2 regions of the Variovorax sp. LjRoot290 genome follow, and region 1 is predicted to be linked to the other one. Evidence: predicted binding sites of a transcription regulator. Region 1 holds the regulator's gene; the other holds the start of a gene.

Region 1 (6,858 bases):
CCTTCGTGGAGAGCGTGAAGGCCACCTATCCCTACTACGTGGTGCGCCTGATCGGCGGTCTGCTCTACCTGGGCGGGATGCTGGTCATGGCATGGAACGTCGTCATGACCGTCATTTCGGGGAGCTCGGTGCGCGCAGCCATCCCGCTGCCCGCAGCCGCAGCCGCCTGAGGAAAGAAGAACATGAGCTCGAACACGCCCAAGTCCGGCTTCTCGCACGAGAAGATCGAGACCAACAACTTCCTGATGATCGTGCTGATCCTGCTGGTCGTCGCCATCGGCGGCCTGGTCGAGATCGTGCCGCTGTTCTTCCAGAAATCGACCACGCAGGCCGTGGCGGGCATGCAGCCGCCGAGTTCGCTGCAGGTGCTGGGCCGCGACGTCTACGTGCGCGAGGGCTGCTACAACTGCCACTCGCAGATGATCCGGCCCTTCCGTGCCGAGACGCTGCGCTACGGCCACTACTCGGTCGCCGGCGAGTTCGTCTATGACCACCCGTTCCAGTGGGGCAGCAAGCGCACCGGCCCTGATCTGCAGCGCGTCGGCGGCAAGTACAGCGACGAGTGGCATCGCATCCACCTGATCAACCCGCGCGATGTGGTGCCCGAGTCGAACATGCCGGGCTACGCCTGGCTCGAGAAGGCGCCGCTCGACGGAGCCGAGGCTGCGACCCACATGCGTGCCCTGCGCCGCGTGGGCGTGCCTTTCACCGATGAGCAGCTCGCCGCGGCGCCGGCCGAGGTGAAGGGAAAGACCGAGATGGATGCGCTGGTGGCCTATCTCCAGTCGCTCGGGCTCGCGGTCAAGTAAGGAGCGCCTCATGGACATCACCACCTTGCGGATCGTGGCCACGCTGGCTTCCTTCGCCACATTCATCGGCATCTTCGTATGGGCTTACTCGCGCCGCAACGCGAAACGGTTCGAGGGCGCCGCCCAACTGCCGTTCGAACAGGACTGAGAGAGCAACATGAGCGATTTCTTCAGTGTCTTCTGGTCGAACTATGTCGCCATTGCCTCGCTGGGCAGCATCCTGCTGTGTGCATTGCTGCTGTGGCTCGTTGCCCGCGCGAAGGTTCCGGGCGGGACCGATGAAACGACCGGACATGTCTGGGACGAAGACCTGCGCGAAGCCAACAATCCGATGCCGCGCTGGTGGGTCGGCCTCTTCGTGCTCACCATCATCTTCGGCCTGGCCTACCTGGTCGCGTATCCGGGGCTCGGCAGCTACCAGGGCCAGCTCGCATGGAGTACCGAGAACGAGTATGCGAAGGACCTTGCCAAGGCCAAGCGTGACCTCGAACCCGTCTACGCCGCCTATGCGGCCATGCCGATCGAGCGCGTGGCGGGCGAACCCGCGGCGGCGGCGATCGGCGAGCGCCTGTTCCTCAACAACTGCGCGCAGTGCCACGGCTCGGACGCGCGCGGCAGCAAGGGCTTTCCGAACCTGGCCGACCGCGACTGGTTGCACGGCGGCGCACCGGAGAAGATCAAGGAATCGATCACCCGGGGGCGCACCGGCGTGATGCCGCCGATGGCCGAGGCGGTCGGCACCCCCGAGGATGTCAAGAACGTCGCCAACTATGTGCTGAGCCTGTCGGGCAGCCCGCACGATTCGGTCCGCGCCGGCCTGGGCAAGAGCAAGTTCAGCGCCTGCGCGGCCTGCCATGGCATCGGCGGCGTCGGCAACCCCGCCATGGGCGCGCCGAACCTGGCCGACAAGGTCTGGCTGCACGGCTACGGGCAGGAGGCGATCATCTCGATCATCAACACCGGCAGGACCAATCAGATGCCGGCCCAGCAGGGCCGCCTGACCGAGGCCCAGATCCATGTGCTGGCCTCCTATGTCTGGGGCTTGTCGAACAAGCCTGCCGCTGCGCCCTAGGGCTGTCATGAAGGATGCCGCTTCCGCGTCGACCCCGGTGAGGCGCCGGGTGATCCCGATCGCCGCCGTTAAGGAAGGTGGCGGCCTGTTCGCCGCGCACCAGAAGGTCTATCCCCGCACGGTGCGCGGCGTCTTCGCGCGCTGGCGCTGGGCCATGGTGTTCCTGACGCAGCTCGTGTTCTATGGCCTGCCCTGGCTCGAGTGGGGGCAGCGCCAGGCGGTGCTGTTCGACCTGGGCGCGCGGCGCTTCTACATCCTCGGGCTGGTGCTGTATCCGCAGGACCTGATCTACCTGACCGGGCTGCTGGTGATCTCGGCGCTGTCGCTCTTCCTCTTCACCGCGGTGGCCGGGCGGTTGTGGTGCGGCTATGCCTGTCCGCAAACCGTCTACACCGAGATCTTCATGTGGGTCGAGCAAAAGATCGAAGGCAACCGCATCGCGCGCATGCGCCTGGACGAAGGCGACTTCTCGCTCGAGAAGCTGGTCAAGAAGTGGTTCAAGCACATCGTGTGGCTCGGCATCGCGCTGTGGACCGGCTTCACCTTCGTCGGCTACTTCACGCCGATCCGCGAGTTGGGCCTGGAGTTCCTGCAGACGCGCATGGGTTCGTGGGAGGTGTTCTGGGTCTTCTTCTACGGCTTTGCGACCTACGGCAATGCGGGTTTCATGCGCGAGCAGGTCTGCATGTACATGTGTCCCTATGCGCGCTTCCAGAGCGCCATGTTCGATCGCGACACGCTGATCGTGAGCTACGACAGCGAGCGTGGCGAGCCCCGCGGGGTGCGTTCCAAGAGCAGCAATGCCCGCGCTCAGGGACTTGGCGACTGCATCGACTGTTCGTTGTGCGTGCAGGTCTGCCCGACCGGCATCGACATCCGCAAGGGGCTGCAGTACGAGTGCATCGGCTGCGGGCTCTGTGTGGACGCCTGCAACACCGTGATGGACAAGATGGCCACACCGCGAGGTCTGATCCGCTACGCGACCCAGAACGGCATGGCCGGCCATTGGACGCCGAGGCAGGTGCTGCGCCGCGTGCTGCGCCCACGGGTGCTGATCTACACGGGCTTGCTCGCTGCGCTGACGATGGGGGTGCTGGCGAGCCTGGTCGTGCGCATGCCGCTGAAGGTCGACGTGGTGCGCGACCGGGCTTCGCTCGCGCGCATCGTCGAGGGCGGCCAACTCGAGAACGTCTATCGCCTGCAGATCATGAACGCGACCGAGCAGGTACAGCGCTACCGCATCGAAGCCAGGGGGCTGGAAGGCTTGAGCGTGTCGCCGCCTGATCCGGTCGAGGTCGGTTCTGCGCAGTCGCGCTGGGTCGCGGTGCGCCTGCAGCTCCCCTACGGCAGCGCCACCGCGGGTTCCCACGTCGTGCACTTCGACGTGCGCTCGGCCGACGGCAGCGCGCAGGTGTCGGAGAAGGCGACCTTCCTGGTGCCTCGTTGAGTTGGCAAAGAGGAGACAAGATGGACGATCATGCGATGACTTCCCCGAAGAGCGAACCCTGGTGGCAGTTCCCGCTGCTGTGGATGGTGATGGCCGGGCCCGCGGTGGTCGTCGTCGCCAGCTTCGTGACGCTCTGGCTCGCCCTGCGCACGCCCGATCCGGTGGTGGCGCCAGACTACTACCGCCAGGGCATCGAGATCAACAAGCATCTGATCGAAAAGAAACTGATGCCCGCGCTGGCGGGCCGCAATCATGCGGCAACGCCTGATGCCGACCTGCCCGCACCCAGGCGCTGATGGTCATGAAGACGCGCAACTGGATGTCGATTCTCTGGCCCGCCTTTCTGCTGGCGAGCGCGGCCGAACTGCTGGTGTTTGCACTGGTCGACCCCGGCGACCTCCACTGGCGCGGCGAGGCCGTCGGCCTGTCCCGCCAGACAGTCTATGCGGCCGGCTTCTTCGTCTTCTGGCTGCTGGCGATAGGGTCGAGCGCGCTGACGCTGCTTTTGACCAGGCCGGCCTCCGAGATCAACAGCCGGGAGGATTGACGATGCGCCGGAGCGCCTCGGCGTCGACGATGCGAAGATTGCGCTTCTCCACCTCGACGATCCCATCCTCCATGAACTTGGAGAGCGTTCGGCTCACGGTTTCGAGGGTGAGTCCGAGGTAGCTGCCGATCTCCTCGCGGGTCATGCGCAGCACGAACTCGGAGCGCGAGAAACCGCGCGCGTGCAGGCGCTGCACGAGGTTGAGCAGAAAAGCCGCGAGGCGTTCCTCGGCCCGCATGCTTCCCAGCAGCAGCATCACCCCGTGCTCGCGCACGATCTCGCGGCTCATGATCTGATGCACGTGGCGCTGCAGCGCCGCGACCTCGCGCGACAGTTCCTCGATTCGGTGAAAGGGCATCACGCAGACCTCGGCATCCTCGAGCGCGACCGCGTCGCAGGTGTGCTGGTTGTTGACGATGCCGTCGAGGCCGATGATTTCGCCGGCCATCTGGAAACCGGTGACCTGGTCGCGCCCATCCTCGGTCGCCACGCGGGTCTTGAAGACACCGGTGCGGATCGCATAGAGCGAGGTGAAGGGCTCGCCGTTGCGAAAGAGCGTCTCGCGTCGTCGGACCTTGCGCCGCGTGGCCACGATCTCGTCGATGCGTTTCAACTCGCTCGGCTCCAGCCCCGCGGGCATGCACAGCTCGCGCAGGGTGCAACTGGAGCAGGCGACCTTGATGTGTTCGGCTTTCATGGAGGGCGTCGAGGGTTGCAGTGATTCTGTGACGCGGTGCGCCGCCCAGGCTTGATGCACATCAAGGATGACGGGTCGACCTGCCCGCATAGTGGGTCATTGCTTGCCAGACCCACCGCCGCAATGAACACATCTCTCGCCCTCGCCCCTGCCGATTCATCTCGCGTCCCGGCCGAGCACAACCGCACGCGCTTCTCGCGCATCGTCTGATCATGCAGACTGCGCTCGCCAGCACTGCGCTCCTGATGGGATTGGTCGGCGGGCCCCATTGCGTCGCGATGTGCGGTGCTGCCTGTGCCGGCGTGATCCGCATCGTGCGCGTGCCGGTGGATGGTGGTGTGGCGCCGCTTTCGGCGAGCCCTCCGGCCGTTTCCGCATCCGTCGCCTTCCATGCGGCCCGTATCGCGGGCTATACGGCTGCCGGGGCGGCCGCCGCAGCGGCGATGCAGAGCCTCGGGTTCGCAAGCGAACAGGTCGCGGCGTTGCGTCCTCTGTGGGTGCTGCTTCATGTGTTCGTGCTCGCCTGGGGCCTGGTGCTCGCCGCACTCGGGCGACAGCCACTCTGGGCGCACCGTATCGGGCGCGCGCTCGCGACGCGCCTGCGGCCGCTCACCGGTTCGATGGCCGGCGTGCTCGCGACGGGTGCGCTCTGGGTCTCCATGCCTTGCGGTCTGTTGTATTCCGCGCTGATGCTTGCCGGGCTGGCCAACGGACCGGCGCAAGGCGCACTGACGATGGCCCTCTTTGCCGTGGGCAGCGGCGTGTCGCTGGTTCTGGCCCCTTGGCTGTGGCAGCGCTTGCGTTCAGGTGCCAGCATTGCGCGCAAGGAATGGGGAACCCGGCTTGCCGGCGGCCTGCTTGCGGCAGTGGCAATTCAGGCGCTGTGGATCGACCTGAGTCATCAGATCGACATATGGTGCCGCTGAAGGGAGACACCATGAGACGCAACATGATCGCGCTGATCGGACTTTCGGCCGTCTGCGCCGCGCTCATGAGCCCTTGCGCTGCCCAGCAGCGCCCCGCGCAGCCAGACCTTCAGATGCAGGGCATGGCCGCCCATGACGTTGCATATCAGGCGGCTCTCGATGCAGCCTCGGCCACAAGAAACGCGTCCAAGGACGCCGCTGCGGCGTTGCTCAAGGCAAGAAGGTATGCAGCTCGGCCCTCTGATCGCCGCGTGAAGGCGGCCGGCGAAGCGGCACGAAAGACCGGGCTGTCCGCCCATCGCGCTTGGCAAAGGGCGCTTGTTGCAGCCGATCGCGCGACGAGCCAAAGCAAGACAGCGGCCGAGCATGCGGCGCAGGCGAGCGAACAAGCCTCTGTCGCCTGGAATCGGGCGCTCGAGCAGATCGAGGCGGCGTCCGACCAGTTCGCTGGGGCGAGCACGGCGCAAGCCAAGAGCGCCGCGAGCGCTGTCTACGAAGATCTCCGGACAGCGCGCGATGCCTTGCGCATGGCAGCAAAGGCGAGCCACGAGGCCGCTGAGGAATCATGGCGGGCGAAAAGGCGGGCGCTGAGCGGAGAGACAGCTTCGGCCGCGCCTTAGCGCCGGGTTAGCCTTCAATGGAGCACAAACCAGACGGCAGCGGCCCATGTGCATGCGAGTTTGGCAAACAGGGCGGCGGCGATACGCAGCGCGAAGCTGCAACCCCCGCGATGGCGGCCAGGGTACATCGGGTCACCGTGTTGGCGCTGACCGCGACCAAGGCGCCGCGCACGAAGTGATGGTCGGCAAGCGCCCGCCTATGCTGCAACGGCGAAGGTGCGCAGGCCTGCGGCGGCGCGCCGATCACCGTCGCCCTTGCGACCCCTTGCGACGTTCGCGCTCGAAGCCGAGCAGGAGCCCGATGCCCAACGCCACGGCCAGGCCGACGACCGCGCCTGGCCGGGCGAGTTGCTCATACCTTCAGTGTCGCTTGAAGCTGCGCGTTCGCCGAGCCGCCGGCGCGCCAGGGATATCGCGAAGCATCAATCCAGGGTGATCCAGGCAATCAGCGCCTGGAGGGCGAGCCACAGCAGCGCCGCGCCGAGCAGCACCAAGACCGCGACGATCATCCACATGGCAGATCTCCCAAGGCGCCTCGATGGGCCGACATTCACGGTCGTCCTGGCCGGCCCCGAGGGCTGTCGCTGGCACAGGTGCCGACGCCGAGCAGCGCGTAGGCGGGGCAGGCGCCGAAGAGGCCTGTCAGCAGGGGCACGATGCCCAGATATCCCCATGGCCCGATCGTCCCGGCAGCCGACAGGCCGATGAGCGCGGCACCCGCCGTGATGCGCAGCAGGCGA
Region 2 (6,858 bases), 1.6 Mb from region 1:
GCGCGTTCTATGTGATGGATCGCGGCTACGTCGACTTCGCGAGGCTGCATGCACTGCAGCAGGCCGGCGCCTTCTTCGTCACGCGCGCCAAGTCGCCGATGGACGCCCGGCGCGTCTACTCGGCTGCCACCGATCGCAGCACCGGCATCATCAGCGATCAGCAAGTGATGCTCAATGGGCACTACTCGGCGAAGAAGTATCCGCAGCACCTGCGACGCATCCGGTTCAAGGACCCGGAGTCGGGCAAGACTCTCGTCTTCCTGACCAATCACATGGCTTTGCCGGCGCTGACGATCGCTGCGCTCTACAAGAGCCGCTGGCAGGTCGAGTTGTTCTTCAAGTGGATCAAGCAGCACCTGCGCATCAAACACTTCATGGGCAACAGCGAGAACGCGGTAAAGACGCAGGTCTGGTGCGCCGTCGCCACTTACGTGCTCATCGCCATTGTCAGGAAGGAGCTTCAACTCGATGCCTCTCTCTACACTTGTCTACAGATCTTGTCGGTCTCGGTATTCGAGAAAACCCAGCTTTCATGCGCCTTGCAGGCCGATCTGTCCCATTCGGAACCGCCTGACCTCGCTAACCAGTTGAATCTGTTCAACTTTTAACCGGACAGCAGTGATCGCCTCTCTGCATGCGCGCACTCAGACCCCGTCGAACCTGAGCCTTTCCTTGAGAAAGGAGATGAATGCCTGCACCTTCGGAGAGGGCATCCGCTCCCGTGAGGAAAGCGCATTGAGTTCCTGCGGCGGGCCGATCCACTGTGGCAGAACGCGCACCAAGCGGCGCGCCTTGACATCCATCGCCATGCTCTGTTCCATAGCCAGTGAGATGCCTTCCCCTTGGCACAAAGCGTCATAGAGCAGAGCCGGATCGCTCGCCACAACGACCGGGTCGATCAGGTAGCCGCGGGGTTTGCCGCTGCCCTTTCGCAGCGGCCACACATAGCCGACGTCGCGACGCGCCTGATGCAGCGCCAGTGTCGGATGATCGCGCAGGGCTTCGGGCGTCTGGGGTGCTCCCGCGCGCCGAAGGTATGCAGGGCTTGCGAAGGTGCCGGAAGGAAAGCTCGCGAGTCGCCGTGCCACGAGGCTGGAGTCCGGCAACTCGCCGAGGCGCAATGCAATGTCGATCTCATCCTCGACCAGGTCGAGTGTTGCGTGCGAGGCCAGGATCTCCAGCCTCACGTCGGGGTAGCTCGCGCGGAAACCGGGGAGCAGCGGGGCGAACCAGCTCACGCCGAACGAGTAGGGCATGGTCACGCGCAGCCACCCGCGCGGGCCGTCGCGCAGTTGGTGTACGGCACCCTCGGCGGCCTCGAGTGTGCTGGCGATGGATCGACATTGCTCGAAATAGATCGCCCCCGCTTCGGTCAGGCTCAGCTTGCGCGTTGTGCGCCGTAGCAACTGCGCGCCCATGTACTTCTCCAGTTCGTAGACGCGTCGACTGACCGTGGTCTTGGGGATCTGCAGTGCGCGCGCCGCGGCAGTGAAGCTGCCTTCCTGTACGACGCGGACGAACACGAGCGTGTCGTTCATATCTCTTGCCATGATCAACGTCCCCTCGACGGTTCGCACGTCCGGCATTGTCCCATCTATGGTCCAGCTCTTGCCGTCCGAGTGGGCTAATCAAAACGGCTCGCTTTCCCTATCTTCGGTGCTCCACCTTCTGGAGAAACACCATGAACCTGAGCGAATACACGACCTATGACGCCGTCAGCCTGGGACAGCTCGTCGCTGCCGGCGAAATCCATCCGGCAGAACTTGCTGCGCTCGCAAGGGCCGCGGCGGATGCCGTGAACCCCCGAATCAATGCCGTGGTCGAGCACTGGGCGCCTGAAGAATCGGATCTGGCTACGCCGGCGACCGGCAGCCCGCTCGCGGGCGTGCCGTTTCTGATCAAGGATCTCGCCATCCAGATGGCAGGCAGGAAGAACGAACTCGGCAGCCGGCTGGCCAAGGGTGTGGTCGCATCTGGCGACTCGAGTCTCATGCGCCATTTCAGGAAGGCCGGCTTGGTCACCATCGGCCGCACGACGACGCCCGAAATGGCCTTCAGCACGGAAACAGAGTCCGCGTTGCAAGGGGCGACCGGCAACCCTTGGGACACACGCCTCAGCGCGGGCGGCTCCAGCGGTGGCTCCGGCGCAGCCGTCGCGGCGGGCGTGGTACCGATGGCGCATGCAACGGATGCAGCAGGCTCGATCCGCGTGCCCGCTGCCTACAACGGCTTGTTCGGCCTCAAGCCCACGAGGGGCCGCACGTCCAACGGCCCGGCCCTCGATGAAGTGTTCGCGGGCCTCGGCGTGCAACTTGGCGTCAGTCGCACGGTTCGCGACAGCGCCGCCCTGATGGACGCGGTGCAGGGATACTCGGCCGGCGACCCCTACTACACCGCACCGCCCGCGGGCAGCTTCCTGTCAGAGGTGGGGCGCGACCCTGGCAGGCTGCGCATCGGGCTGATGGTCCACTCGTGGAACGGCGTGCCCACGTCGGAGCCTATTGCGCAGGCCACGCGCGACGCGGCGCGCCACCTCCAGTCGCTCGGCCATCATGTCGAAGAGGCCACGCCGGAACTTGGCGTGTCGTGGGAGGCCTTCGTCCATGCCAACGCGCAGATCTGGTGCGCCACGCTGGTGCGCTGGATCGACGGACTTGCCGCCGCAACCGGCCGCCCCATCGATGCGACGACTCTCGAGCCTTCCACGCTCGCGAACTATCGCTATGGCCGCAGCGCGAGCGCCGTCGACTTCGCCGCTGCGCTCGAAGTGCGCAATACCGTCGCGCGCGCCGTCGGTGAATGGTTCGTGAGGATGGACGTGTTGATGACGCCTACGCTCCCGCAGATGCCGGGGCTGCTTGCGACCTACAGCGAGGGCGCCGATCGCATGAGCGGCCTGGAGTGGACGGCACGCGTCTTCCGGCATGCCTCCTTCACGCCGCCGGCCAACGTGGCGGGAACACCGGCGATGTCCGTGCCGCTGGCGATCGCGCCGGGCAGCGGCTTGCCCATCGGCATCCAATTCGCCGCCGGCTTTGCGCGTGAAGACCTGCTGCTACGGCTGGCCGGACAGCTCGAGCAGTCGATGCCCTGGGCCGCCCGACGTCCGGCGGTTTGGGCAGGCCGGCCGTAGGCCGAAGGGTCTCTGGAGGTCAAGGCCAAGTCTTCGCGGAAATGAATCGAGGGGGCGCCTCAATCCGTCGTGCGGACAACGATGCCGCGGCTGCAGGAGGCCCGGCGCATCATGGTGGCCGAAGTCCGTCCACGGGTCAGCTTGGCGACGCGGTTGGCCTCTTCGAGTCCGCGATTCGATGTCGGGCTGCCATCGACGCGAACAGAATGCGCTGATACGCGACCCATCCTTCGTGTGTTGGTGAGGCGACGACGCGCAGCCAATCACTCGAAGGCCAGCGCGCCGGTCGGCAAGCTGACACTCGTCGGCGCCTGGACCGGTTCGCCCTTCGATTCGCCCTCCGGCGCACGAACCAGCAGAACCGGCACCGAGGCATAGCGCAGGATGTGCTCCGCGCTGCTGCCCATGACGACGCGGCCGACCCCGCGGCGGCCGTGGGTGCCGAGGACGATCAAGTCTGCGGGCCACTTGGCGGCTTCGGCATTGACCACCTGATGGACCGAGCCCGCAAAACTGTCGCACAACACCTTGTCGGCTTCGATGCCGGCGGCCCGGGCGGTGGCCGCGGCCTCATCGAGAAGGCGCCTGCCGTTCTCGCGCAGCACGTTCAGCCAGTCACCGGCGTATCCCGCGTAGGCGTCCATGGCGAGGGCGAAGGACAGTTCGTCGATCACATGGAGCAGCCGCAGCCTTCCTTGCGTGAGTTTGGCGACGCGGATGGCCTCGTCCAGGCCGTGCCGCGATGTCGGACTGCCGTCGATGGGAACAAGGATCTGCTGGTACATGACGCGCTCCTTCGGTGCAGGTTGAGACGGTCAGTATCGGAATGATGGCGCGCTGCATCTTGATTTGGCGCAAAGGATATCGATGAGCGCGCGACGAACATCAGGCCATCCGGGACTTCGATCGAAGGAACATCATGAAAATTCTTCTCGCAGTGGATGGCAGCGACTACACGAAGCGCATGCTCTCCTACCTGACAGCGCACAAGGACGGGCTGGGCGCGGGTCACACCTATACGGTTTTCCATGCGGTTCTCCCGGTACCACACCGGGCTGCTGCCTTCGCGGGGCCCGAACTCGTTCATGGCTACTACGAAGATGACGCGCGGCTGGTGCTTGAGCCGATTCGAGCGTTCCTTTCGGAGCACGGTATCGAGGCGGCCTTGGTTCACAAAGTGGGCCATCCGGCCGACGAGATCGCTGCGTACGCGGAAGCGGGAAAGTTCGATCTGCTGGTCATGGGATCGCACGGTGCCGGCGCGTTGAAGAATCTCGTGCTGGGCTCCGTCGCCACGAAGGTGTTGGCGCAATGCACGGTGCCGGTCTTGATGGTGCGCTGAGATGCTGAGCAAGCCGTTCGCGCGCGGCGTCCTGGCGGCGACGCTCGGCGCACTGGCGTTCCTGGGCACCACGCATGCATGGTCTCGCGACGGGCCCTGTCCTGACCCGTCCGACGCGCCGAGGCAGGGCGTCGACTTCGTGGCAGCGGTGGCACGCCAGGCACCGGCTGTGGTGAGCGTGCTGGCGATCGGGCCAGGCACAGAGTGGGGCGACAACGATGAAAGCGGGATGCTGGCCCGATCCCGACCGGGATCGGAGCGCGCCTCTGCGTCGGGCATTGTCGTCAGCACCGACGGGTACGTGCTGACCAGCGCGCACGTGGTGCTCGGGGCCCAGGAGACAGCGGTCCTCGTAGGCGGGCAGCGTCGTTGGCCGGCCGATGTCGTCGGGCTCGACCGACGCACCGATGTAGCGCTCCTGAAGATCGCCGCGACAAACCTGCCGGTCGCTGCCATCGGCAGCAGCGCGCGCCTCTGCGCCGGAGAATGGGTGGCAGCGCTGGGCGCGCCATTCGGATTCGAGCAAAGCGTGACCGCCGGCTTGGTGAGCGCCAATCCGCGCTTCCTGCCCGGCGGCACCGGCGAGCCCCTGATCCAGACCGACGTCGCGCTCAATCCCGGCAATTCGGGGGGGCCTCTTTTTAACAAGCGCGGCGAAGTCGTCGCGATGAACTCGATGATCTATTCCGCGAGCGGCGGGTATCTAGGGGTGTCGTTCAGCCTGCCGATTGACACGGCCATGCGGATCGCCGCCGAGCTCCGGTCGACGGGGCGCGTGACGCGCGGGCAGATTGGTGCCCGGACTCAGGCGCTCACCTCGGATCTTGCGCTCGCGTTCGGGCTCGACGCTGCGTTGGGGGCGCTGATCGTGCGTGTCGATGCCGGCGGACCGGCGGCGAATGCGGGCCTTCGCAGCGGTGACGTCGTGCTGGGCGTCGACACCAACACGGCGACGGCCTACCCGGAAATCCAGCAGCGCGTTGCGGCTGCCCGCCCCGGCGCTTCGATCACGCTGAGCATCTGGCGTCGCAAGGCGCCGCTAACGGTAAAGCTCACCGTTGCGCAAAGCGCACCCGATCTTCCGCAGCGCGTCGCCTCCCGGGACGGACGCGAGCCGCGCCTGGGACTCGACCTGGTCGAGCGCACAGCCAAGCAGACGGGCGGGCTGCTCGAGCCAGGACTCTATGTGAGATCCACTTCGGGATCCGCCCAGCGGGCAGGTCTTCGCTTCGGCGACGTGATCCTGGCTGTCAACGATGTCGGCGTCTCCGGGATCAGCGATCTGGACAGAGCGCTCGAATCGGTCCCGCAGGGCGAGACCGTGGCTCTGCTGATCCGGCGCGGTTCGATCACCACCTTCGTGCCGATGACGCCGCCCATCGGGCTCACGCGCTGAGCGCTTCGAGCCGGTCGATGAAAACGACCAGCCCCGAAAGGATGCTTTTGCGTGCTGCAGCCATCGTGAACCAAGCAGCCCGGTCTGCTTCCGCGAAGTTCTTGAAGTTGCCTGATCGCGGCGGCCATTCGAGCTCGAAGGTGTTGGATTCGAGCGCCTGCGGATCGCAATCGCCTTCGAAGGCCCAGGCCGATACCAGCTTGCCGCTGCGCTGGCGAGCCTCTCCCAGGCTCGCGTGGCGCGTGCCGGGCGTAAAGCCGGTCTCCTCGGTGAATTCCCGTTTGGCGGCGTCAAGGGCAGTCTCGACGCCACTGTCGTATTCGCCCTTCGGAAAGGACCAGGCACCCTCGTTGCGCCGCGCCCAGAATGGCCCACCGGGATGCACCAGCAGGACCTCGAGCACACCGTCATTGCGACGGTACATGAGCAATCCAGCACTTCGCTTCGCCAACTGCGCGCATTGGACCATGCGCTGGGACCTTGCGCAGGTCGAGGCGACCTTCATTTGATCTGCAGCAAGGCCGCGTCCCGAACTCTATGGGAGTCTAGAGCCTTCCAAGGATTTGTATGACTCACACCACCACCAGAATCATCCGCGACGAGCACTCGGCCCTGTCGGCCATGCTGCGTTCCGTCCTGTTGCTCTTGGCGCAGCATCGACGGCAAGGCACGCTGCCTGACTTCGGCGCGCTGCGGGCGATGCTGTTCTACGTCGACGAGTTTCCCGAGAAGCGGCACCACCGCAAGGAGTCGGAGTTGCTGTTTCCGAAGCTGCGTGCGCGGACACCGCTTTCGCGCGAACTGCTCGATCGCCTGGACGATGACCATGCGCGTGGCGAGCGAAGAATCCGCGAGGTCGAACACGCCTTGCTCGGCTTCGAGATGATCGGCGAGCCGCGCCGGCAGGCTTTCGAGGAGGCGGCAGAGCGCTATGTTGATTTCTATCTTGCTCACATGGCGATGGAAGAAAGGGAGATCCTGCCGTTG

Evidence for each region. The regulator FNR, encoded in region 1, switches genes on or off when oxygen is low (the NO sensors DNR and NnrR bind a similar motif). The targets are predictions, from matches to a motif close to TTGATNNNNATCAA.
Region 2: the regulator FNR is predicted to act here: its motif matches at 3,978-3,991, upstream of ACSQ9A_RS28970 (universal stress protein).

The regions. Positions count from the first base shown of each region.
Region 1 is NZ_CAXURW020000002.1:1,623,172-1,630,029, forward strand. It holds gene ccoN (cytochrome-c oxidase, cbb3-type subunit I) at 1-170, shown strand, start outside; gene ccoO (cytochrome-c oxidase, cbb3-type subunit II) at 183-809, shown strand; gene ACSQ9A_RS36905 (cbb3-type cytochrome oxidase subunit 3) at 820-957, shown strand; gene ccoP (cytochrome-c oxidase, cbb3-type subunit III) at 967-1,881, shown strand; gene ccoG (cytochrome c oxidase accessory protein CcoG) at 1,889-3,328, shown strand; gene ACSQ9A_RS36920 (FixH family protein) at 3,349-3,624, shown strand; gene ACSQ9A_RS36925 (hypothetical protein) at 3,630-3,875, shown strand; gene fnr (fumarate/nitrate reduction transcriptional regulator Fnr) at 3,856-4,572, opposite strand; gene ACSQ9A_RS36935 (sulfite exporter TauE/SafE family protein) at 4,785-5,498, shown strand; gene ACSQ9A_RS36940 (hypothetical protein) at 5,522-6,118, shown strand; gene ACSQ9A_RS36945 (YgaP family membrane protein) at 6,669-6,858, opposite strand, start outside.
Region 2 is NZ_CAXURW020000002.1:22,148-29,005, forward strand. It holds gene ACSQ9A_RS28955 (IS4 family transposase) at 1-608, shown strand, start outside; gene ACSQ9A_RS28960 (LysR substrate-binding domain-containing protein) at 645-1,538, opposite strand; gene ACSQ9A_RS28965 (amidase) at 1,682-3,133, shown strand; gene ACSQ9A_RS28970 (universal stress protein) at 3,397-3,918, opposite strand; gene ACSQ9A_RS28975 (universal stress protein) at 4,053-4,475, shown strand; gene ACSQ9A_RS28980 (trypsin-like peptidase domain-containing protein) at 4,477-5,871, shown strand; gene ACSQ9A_RS28985 (NUDIX domain-containing protein) at 5,861-6,340, opposite strand; gene ACSQ9A_RS28990 (hemerythrin domain-containing protein) at 6,439-6,858, shown strand, end outside.